2 regions of the Streptomyces sp. NPDC002701 genome follow, and region 2 is predicted to be linked to the other one. Evidence: riboswitches for the same ligand, from Rfam matches in the RefSeq annotation. Region 2 holds a riboswitch; the other holds the start of a gene.
What was found. A riboswitch is a leader RNA that binds a small molecule or an ion and turns the genes downstream of it on or off. The one in region 2 is predicted to bind cobalamin.
Positions count from the first base shown of each region.

Region 1: linked by a shared signal. The riboswitch ahead of ACFYXC_RS34990 (hypothetical protein) and the one ahead of ACFYXC_RS38610 (energy-coupling factor ABC transporter permease) in region 2 are both predicted to bind cobalamin.

Region 1 is NZ_JBIAQL010000022.1:51,677-55,592, forward strand. Features, by position in the region: gene ACFYXC_RS34980 (ATP-grasp domain-containing protein) at 1-618, opposite strand, end outside; gene ACFYXC_RS34985 (cysteine synthase family protein) at 615-1,637, opposite strand; gene ACFYXC_RS34990 (hypothetical protein) at 1,634-2,497, opposite strand; cobalamin riboswitch at 2,555-2,772, opposite strand; gene ACFYXC_RS34995 (ferric reductase-like transmembrane domain-containing protein) at 3,008-3,916, shown strand, end outside.
Region 2 is NZ_JBIAQL010000033.1:3,598-7,513, forward strand. Features, by position in the region: gene ACFYXC_RS38605 (cellulase family glycosylhydrolase) at 1-1,035, opposite strand, end outside; cobalamin riboswitch at 1,222-1,405, shown strand; gene ACFYXC_RS38610 (energy-coupling factor ABC transporter permease) at 1,435-2,148, shown strand; gene ACFYXC_RS38615 (energy-coupling factor ABC transporter substrate-binding protein) at 2,145-2,630, shown strand; gene cbiQ (cobalt ECF transporter T component CbiQ) at 2,637-3,386, shown strand; gene ACFYXC_RS38625 (energy-coupling factor ABC transporter ATP-binding protein) at 3,383-3,916, shown strand, end outside.

The DNA of each region.
Region 1 (3,916 bases), on a different contig from region 2:
GGTCCGGCCGGCCCAGGTGAGGGTCTCGGCGCTGTACAGCGGCCCGCTGAAGTACGGCTCCGCGAACAGCCGTCCTTTCAGCTGCCGCCCGGCCGCCTCGGCCAGGGCCGCCTCCAGCTCCGGCTCGTCACGCACCAGCCAGACGTTCTGACTGCCGGTGCCCGCCGTGTCCTTCAGGACGGCGGGCAGGCCGACCTCCTTGAGCGGCACGTTCCCCGATTCCGTCCCGGTCGCCTCCACGGCGCGCCCGCGCGTCAGCCCGGCGTCGTGCAGCCGGTTGCGTACGGCCGCCTTGTCCCGGGTCAGTCGCAACACGGCCGGATCGAGACCGGGCAGACCGAGACGGTCGGCGAGTTCCGCGCCCGCCAGGGTCCAGGTGTCGGTGGAGCTGATCAGACCGCGCAGCCGAGGTGTCCGGTGCAGCAGATCCGTGAGCCCTTCCACGTCGAAGGTGTCGGTGACGACGACGTCGAGGGCGTCCGCCGGAAGCCTCTGCAGCTCGTACGAGTAGTAGGCGCGGTCGCGTGTCAGCAGGGTGAGCCGCTCGCCGAGCACCTCGGCGGCGCGCACCAGGTGTCCGAGACCGAAGGTGAGTGACTCCAGGCACGCCACGGTCATGCCGCTCGCTCCTTCCCGCCGGCCGGGTCGGCGGTGCGCCGCCACGCCATCCTGGACCAGGGCATGGACATCTCCTCGGGGGTGGAGACCTCGACCGGCTTCAGCGCGGCGGGGTCCAGGGCTTCGGTGTGGCGGGCGAAGACGCGTTCGACGTAGCGGTGTCCGGTGTCGGCTCCGATCACCAGGTGCAGCCGGTCGGGGTGGCGGCGGGCCTCGTACGTCGCGGTCAGGTATCCGGCGCCGGTGGAGAGTCCGGCGAAGACGGCGTGGTCGCGCAACAGGGCGATCGTGCCGGACATGGCGTGGGTGAAGTCCAGCCAGTGCACGGCGTCGTAGAGGTGGTGGCGGACGTTGTCGAAGACGATCGACGACCCGATGCCGGCGATGATCGCCTCCGGGTCGTGGTGGTCCTGGCTGCCGAAGGTGACGCTGCCGAACGGCTGGACGCCGACGAGGCGCACCGAGGGGTCCGTGGCGCGCAGGCGCTCCACGAGGCCGCCGGTAGAGGCTCCCGAGCCCACCCCTCCGACGACGGTCAGCGCGGTGGCGGGGAACGCGGCCGTGATCCGGTCGGCCACCTCGTGGTAGCCGAGGTAGTGGACGTCGTCGTGGTACTGGCGCATCCAGTGCCAGTCGGGATGGTCGGTCAGGAGCTCCCGCACCCGCCGCACCCGCAACTCCTGGTCCAGCTTGAGATTCCTGGAGGGGCGGACCTGTTCCACGGTGGCGTCGAGGATCTCCAGTTGGGCGCGGGTGGCGGTGTCCACGGTGGTGGAGGCGACGATGTGGCAGCGCATGCCGTAGCGGTGACAGGCCAGCGCCAGGGCGTAGGCGTAGATGCCGCTGGAGCTGTCGATCAGGGTCTGTCCCGGGCGGATCGTGCCCCGTTCCAGCAGGTGGCGGACGGCGGCGAGCGCGGAGTAGATCTTCATCGACTCGAACCGGACGAGGACGAGGCCGTCTGTGAGCCGGACGAGATCGGGGACCTTCAGGGCGTCGGCGATGTGGGGGTGGGTCACCCATAGCCTCCTCGGGCGAAGGAACACTGGTGGCCGAGCGAGTGGAAGAAGGCGGACAGGTCGGATTTCAGGTCTGTGTGCAGGCGTCCGGGGAAGAGGTAGCCGATCAGGCATCCGGTGTGGGCGACGAAGATGCCGTCGGCGCCGAACCGCTCCCGATGGGCCAGCATGCTGTCGAACGTCGCCTTGGGCAGCACGCTCTGCGACAGGGTCGCGCTGGCGGTGGCGGCCCGGGCGACGGCGGCCGGATCGCCGGAGGCGAAACCCTTCAGCAGGTCGGTCAGGCACCGCTCGTACTCCTCGCCGTGCCGCCGGTAGTGCGCCAGCAGCAGGCCGGTGACGGCGGAGGTGTCCACCGTCCCGGGCTCGGTGAGGTACGCCGTGTGGAAGCCGATGTCCGTGCCCAGGCGCCGCACCACTTGGTGCCGGCCACTGAGGTACAGCGCGAACTCGTCGAGGAAGACGCTGTCGGCCCGCTCGACCGCGGCCAGGATGCCGAGGACCACCTCCGTGTCGTACGGCAGGGCGAAGAGCCGGAACAGGCAGCGCAGGGTGGCCACGATGTCGGCGGTCGAGCTGGCCATTCCCACGCCCACCCGCAGGTCGGAGTGGGTACTCCAACGGCCTGGCGGCAGCGTGAGTCCGAAGTGTTCCAGGAAGAGCCGGGCCGCGTTCGCGGACTTCGCACCGACGGGTGGTGAGCCCGGCGGCCGGGTGTCCTGAGTGAAATGCGTCCAGGAGTGGCGGTCCACGGGGAACGACACGATGGCGATGTCCGGCTCCGTGTCCGCCCGCAGCGGGCCCTGGTACAGCTCGCGCAGTGTGCCGTGGCAGACGCCGGACACGGTACGGCCCGTCACGAAACCCTCCTCCGTACCGCCGACCCGGTCCTCGAGGTCACCGTGCACCACCCGCACATCGCGTACGGGGGCAGTGGCAGGTCTTCGGACTCGTGGGCTCGCTCACCGGGGACACCGGTCACCGGTGGGCACCTACCGACCGTCGCTTCCCCGGCCCCCACACGATCGGGCCCAGTGCTGTTGACGGCTTTCGTTCCCACTCACCGCTGCGGGACAGTCCCGGATTCCCACCGGGTTCCCTCTTGCGTCGCGCCACCGGACCCGGAGGGACAGGAGGCTCGAACCGACTGCGGGCATCAGCGTAGGGTGGCTCCCGCCGATGCGGCAGGGGCGAGACGGCAGTTGTCCGAATGCGATCGGTCGGGTGGTAACGGGGGCTCGAGACGATTCGGCCGGTCGGACGATGACTCTGGCCGGATGTGCTCTCCGTAATCCCGGTCACACCCCGCACACTGGTGCGTCGACGTCACCTGCACCTCTCCTCGGAAGACCGCGCCCGGAAGGCCCAGGATGCTGCCAGAGACGACGCCGGAGGACGGCGGCACGACGGTCCCGCCGCCCGCCCGTGACAAGCGCCCGCCCGAGCGCGTCGTCCTGCGTGCCGACCTGCGTTCCGCGCTCCCCGACGCCACTGCCGCCGTCCTGGTCACGGCGGCCGTCTTCGCGTTCCTGTACGCCCGCGTGGAGTCGGGTGACTCGGCGACGGTCGCTGTCATGCCGTTCATGGATGACGCCGGCACGTACTGGATGTATCTGCTCAGCCAGGCGTTCGGCTGGTCGGGCCTGCTGTGGGCCTGGGGCACGGTCATGCTCGGTCTGCTGCTGTCGGGGCCGCGTCCCGCCCGGTTGCCGGTGTCCCGGCAGGTGCTGGAACGCTGGCACCGCACCACGAGCCTGACCACGATGGCCCTGATGTTCGCGCACGCGCTGATGTTCGCGGCGGAACTCGTGCGCTACGAGGCGGAGTTGGCGTGGCTCGAACGGCTGTGGGCGGGATTCGCCGACACGTTCGTGCCCGGCTGGTACGACTCGGGCACCGGCCGGATCGCCATTCCGCTGGGTCAGGGTGCTCTGTATCTGGCCGTCCCCCTGGGCCTGCTGTTCTACGTCCGCCACCGTATCGGCGCCAGCACCTGGCGCCGACTGCACCGCTTCGTCATCGTCGTGTACGTGCTGAGCGTGTGGCACACCCTGCTGTACGGCACCAACGTCTGGTACGGCGAGTGGCCGCGCACCGTCCTGTGGCTGCTGCAGCTCCCGGTCGCGGCGCTGCTGCTGGCCCGGCTGTTGCGGCCTGCCCGTCGGGCCGAGCGACTGGCTGCACCGACGCGGTGCGAGGGCGTGTCGCTGCCGGGCTGGGTGACGCGGGCCGCCGGCCGGGTGGCCGCCGGGGCCGTTGTGGTGGGCCTCGTCATCGTG
Region 2 (3,916 bases):
GACCGTGGCCTCCTTCGAGGTCTGGACGATGCCGTTGGCGCCGTTGAAGATGCGTTGCCCCCAGGAACTCAGCCGGCTGGGGTCGAAGCCGATCGCCAGGTCGAGGACGGGGTCGGTGTTGCCGCTCCAGGACCAGGCGAGGTAGCCGAGCCGGAGCTGCTGCGCCGCGGCCATCATGGTGTCCTCGTCCGGGTCGCCGTACTGGTCGGCCGGTCCGCCGAACTCACCGATGAGGATGGGCAGTCCGGCGTTCACGAAGGCGTTCAGGTAGTCCGTGATCTCCTGCGCGGTGTCGTAGACGCTGTACATGTGGATCGAGAAGATCAGGTTGCCCGTGGGGTCGGCGTCGTAGACCGACCGGGCGTTGGCGCGCATGACCCCCTGCCAGTCCTGACCCCAGTTGGGCGCGTCGACCATGATGATGTGCTCGAACCCCGCGGTGCGCAGCTTCTTGATCGCGGCGGTCGTGGGGGCGGTCCAGCCGGCGGGGTCGGTGTTGCCCCAGGGCTCGTTGCCGATGTTGACGATGACGTAGTTCTCCTGGCCGGCGAGCACGTTCTTGAGGCTGATCCAGTAGTCGGCCGCGTGGTCGAGCGTGCCGGCCGCCGCCTCCTCGCCGTAGCCGGTGGTGTCGTGCACCTCCAGCACACAGATCAGCCGGTTGGCCTTGCACTGGGTGATGACGGCGGCGACGTCCTCGGGGCTGTTCCTGGTCCATCGGTGGCCGTCGGAGAGGACGACACGGACCGTGTTGGCGCCGAGTGCCTTGATGTCGGCCAGCGACTGCGTCTCACCCGGATACCAGGTGTGGGCGTGGTTGACGCCCCGCATGACGAAGTCGTTCCCGTTGCCCTCCAGCAGGCGGCCGTCGTCGACATGGAGGCCGGTCGCGCGAGCGCCTGAGGGCTCGGCGTGTGCCGTGGCCGGGACCAGGGCGCCCGCGACGGTGAGCCCGAGGAAGGCGGCCAGTCCGGCCAGCAGGGCGCTGACATGACTCTTCCGTGTGGTGCGTGTGGTGCTTCTTGTTCTTCTCACTGCGACTCCAGGAGTGAGCGTCAAGAGGCGTTGGCTTCGGATGGTGGGAGCGCTCCCACAGCGTTCCCATGAAGTCATCTTGCCAGGGGCACGTCAAGACTTGGCGCACGCTCCGACGCGTAACAGATGGTCAGGAGCCACCCGTGCGCCCCTGGGGGGCCGCTTGTCACCACCCCGGTACGCGCACTACTGTCACCACGCCTTGGTGCTCGGGAAATCGGTGTGATGCCGGTGCGGCCCTCGCCACTGTGATCGGGAAGTCCGGCTCCGGCCCTCACGGGCAGCCACTGGGTCCTCGGACCCGGGAAGGCGGAGCGCGGGTGGTTTTGACCCGTAAGCCAGGAGACCGGCCAAGGCGCGTCAACCATCCACGAGGTGCTGGAGAGGGTCTGCTGAGCCATGCACATAGCCGAGGGTTTCCTTCCTCCGGCGCACGCGGTCGCCTGGGGCGTCGCGTCGGCGCCGTTCGTCGTCCACGGAGTCCGGTCGCTCACCCGTGAGGTCAGAGAGCACCCCGAGAGCACGCTGCTCATCGGGGCGTCCGGGGCCTTCACGTTCGTCCTCTCCGCCCTGAAACTGCCGTCGGTGACGGGGAGTTGCTCGCATCCCACGGGCACGGGCCTCGGCGCCATCCTGTTCCGGCCGCCGGTCATGGCGGTCCTCGGCACCATCACCCTGCTCTTCCAGGCGCTGCTGCTCGCGCACGGCGGGCTCACCACGCTGGGTGCCAACGTCTTCTCGATGGCGATCGTCGGGCCGTGGGCCGGCTACGGGATCTACCGGCTGCTCCGGCGGTTCGGCGTGCCGCTGATGGTCGCGGTGTTCTTCGGCGCTTTCGTCGCCGACCTGTCCACCTACTGCGTGACCAGTGTGCAACTGGCGCTGGCGTTCCCCGACCCCAGCAGCGGATTCCTGGGCGCACTCGGCAAGTTCGGCTCGATCTTCGCCGTCACCCAGATCCCGCTCGCGGTGAGCGAGGGGCTGCTGACCGTCCTCGTGATGCGGCTGCTGGTGCAGTCGAGCAAGGGGGAACTGACCCGGCTCGGCGTGCTCCTCACCAGGAAGCAGTCCCCGGCCGAGCAGGCCGGGACGACCGGGGCGGTGGCCCGATGAGCCGCAACGCGAAGATCAACTCCCTGCTGCTGTTCGTGGTGGCCGCCCTCGCCGTACTGCCGCTGGCTCTCGGTCTCGGCGACCACAAGGAGGAGCCGTTCGCGGGCGCCGACGCGGAGGCGGAGACCGCGATCACCGAGATCGAGCCGGACTACGAGCCGTGGTTCTCCCCCCTGTACGAGCCGCCGTCCGGGGAGATCGAGTCGGCCCTGTTCGCCCTCCAGGCAGCCCTCGGCGCGGGCGTCCTCGCCTACTACTTCGGCGTGCGCCGGGGCCGGCGGCAGGGCGAACTGCGCGCGCTGGCCCAACTGGACGCGCGGGACGGGCAAGACGCGCAGGATGCGGGGCCCGGGCCCGGCACGGCGCCGGACGGCGGCACGAGGGGCCCGGACGGGGAGACGGCCCCGGACGGCCCGGCGGCCTCGGTGGGCGCGCCCGGCGCCGTCGCCGACGGTGGCGGGTCCGCGGCCGGCCGGACCTGAGTCCTCGTGCTGCCCATCGACGCGGCGGCGCACAGCAGTCGCTGGCGCCGCCGCCATCCCGTGGACAAGGCCGTGCTCGGGCTCGGTCTGACCGTGCTGGCGATCTCGCTCCCGCCCTGGCCGGGCGCCGCACTGGTGCTGGTCACGGCCCTGGTCGCGCTGCTCGGCCCGGCCGCCGTGCCCGCCCGCCGGCTCTGGCGCGCCTACCGGGTGCCGCTGGGTTTCTGCGTGACCGGGGCGCTCCCGCTGCTCGTCCAGGTGGGCGGCCCGGACGGGTTCCTGACCCTGGCCGCGGGCGGGCCGGTACGCGCCGGGGAACTGGTGCTGCGTACCTCCGCGGCCTCCCTCGGTGTCCTGCTGTTCGCGTTCACCACTCCGATGTCCGACCTGCTGCCGCGGCTGGTGAACGCCGGGGTGCCCGCACCGGTCGTCGACGTGGCCATGGTGACGTACCGGATGAGCTTCCTGCTCCTCGACTCCGTGCGCCGGATCAGGGAGGCGCAGGCCGCCCGGCTGGGTCACACCACGCGGGCCGCGACCTGGCGTTCGCTGGCCGGGCTCGGCGCCACCGCCTTCGTCCGGGCCTTCGACCGGGCGGCCCGGCTGCAGACCGGGCTCGCCGGGCGCGGTTACGACGGCACCCTGCGCGTCCTGGTGCCGGAGGCCCGGATCTCCCCCCGCTTCACCCTCGCCGGTGCCGCGCTGCTCGTGGCCGTGGCCGCACTCACCTTCGTACTGGAAAGGCCGCTGCGATGAGCGAGCCCGTGCTGGTCGCCCTGCGGGGCGCGTCCTACGCGTACGAGGACGGGCCGACCGTGCTCAGCGGTCTCGACTTCGCCGTGCGCGCGGGGCGCGCGCTCGCGCTGCTCGGCCGCAACGGCAGCGGCAAGACCACGCTGATGCGGCTGCTCAGCGGCGGACTGCGCCCGCACACCGGGCAGTTGACCGTCGGGGACGACCCGGTCCGCTACGACCGCAAGGGCCTGACCCGGCTGCGTACGACCGTCCAGCTGGTGGTGCAGGACCCGGACGACCAGTTGTTCGCCGCGTCCGTCGCCCAGGACGTGTCGTTCGGACCGCTGAACCTCGGCCTGCCCGACACGGCGGTCCGGGCCCGGGTGGCCGAGGCGCTCGCCGCGCTGGACATCACCGCCCTGGCCGACCGGCCCACCCACCTGCTCTCCTACGGACAGCGCAAGCGGGCCGCGATCGCGGGAGCCCTGGCGATGCGGCCGCGTGTCCTGATCCTCGACGAACCGACGGCTGGGCTCGACCCGGACGGCCAG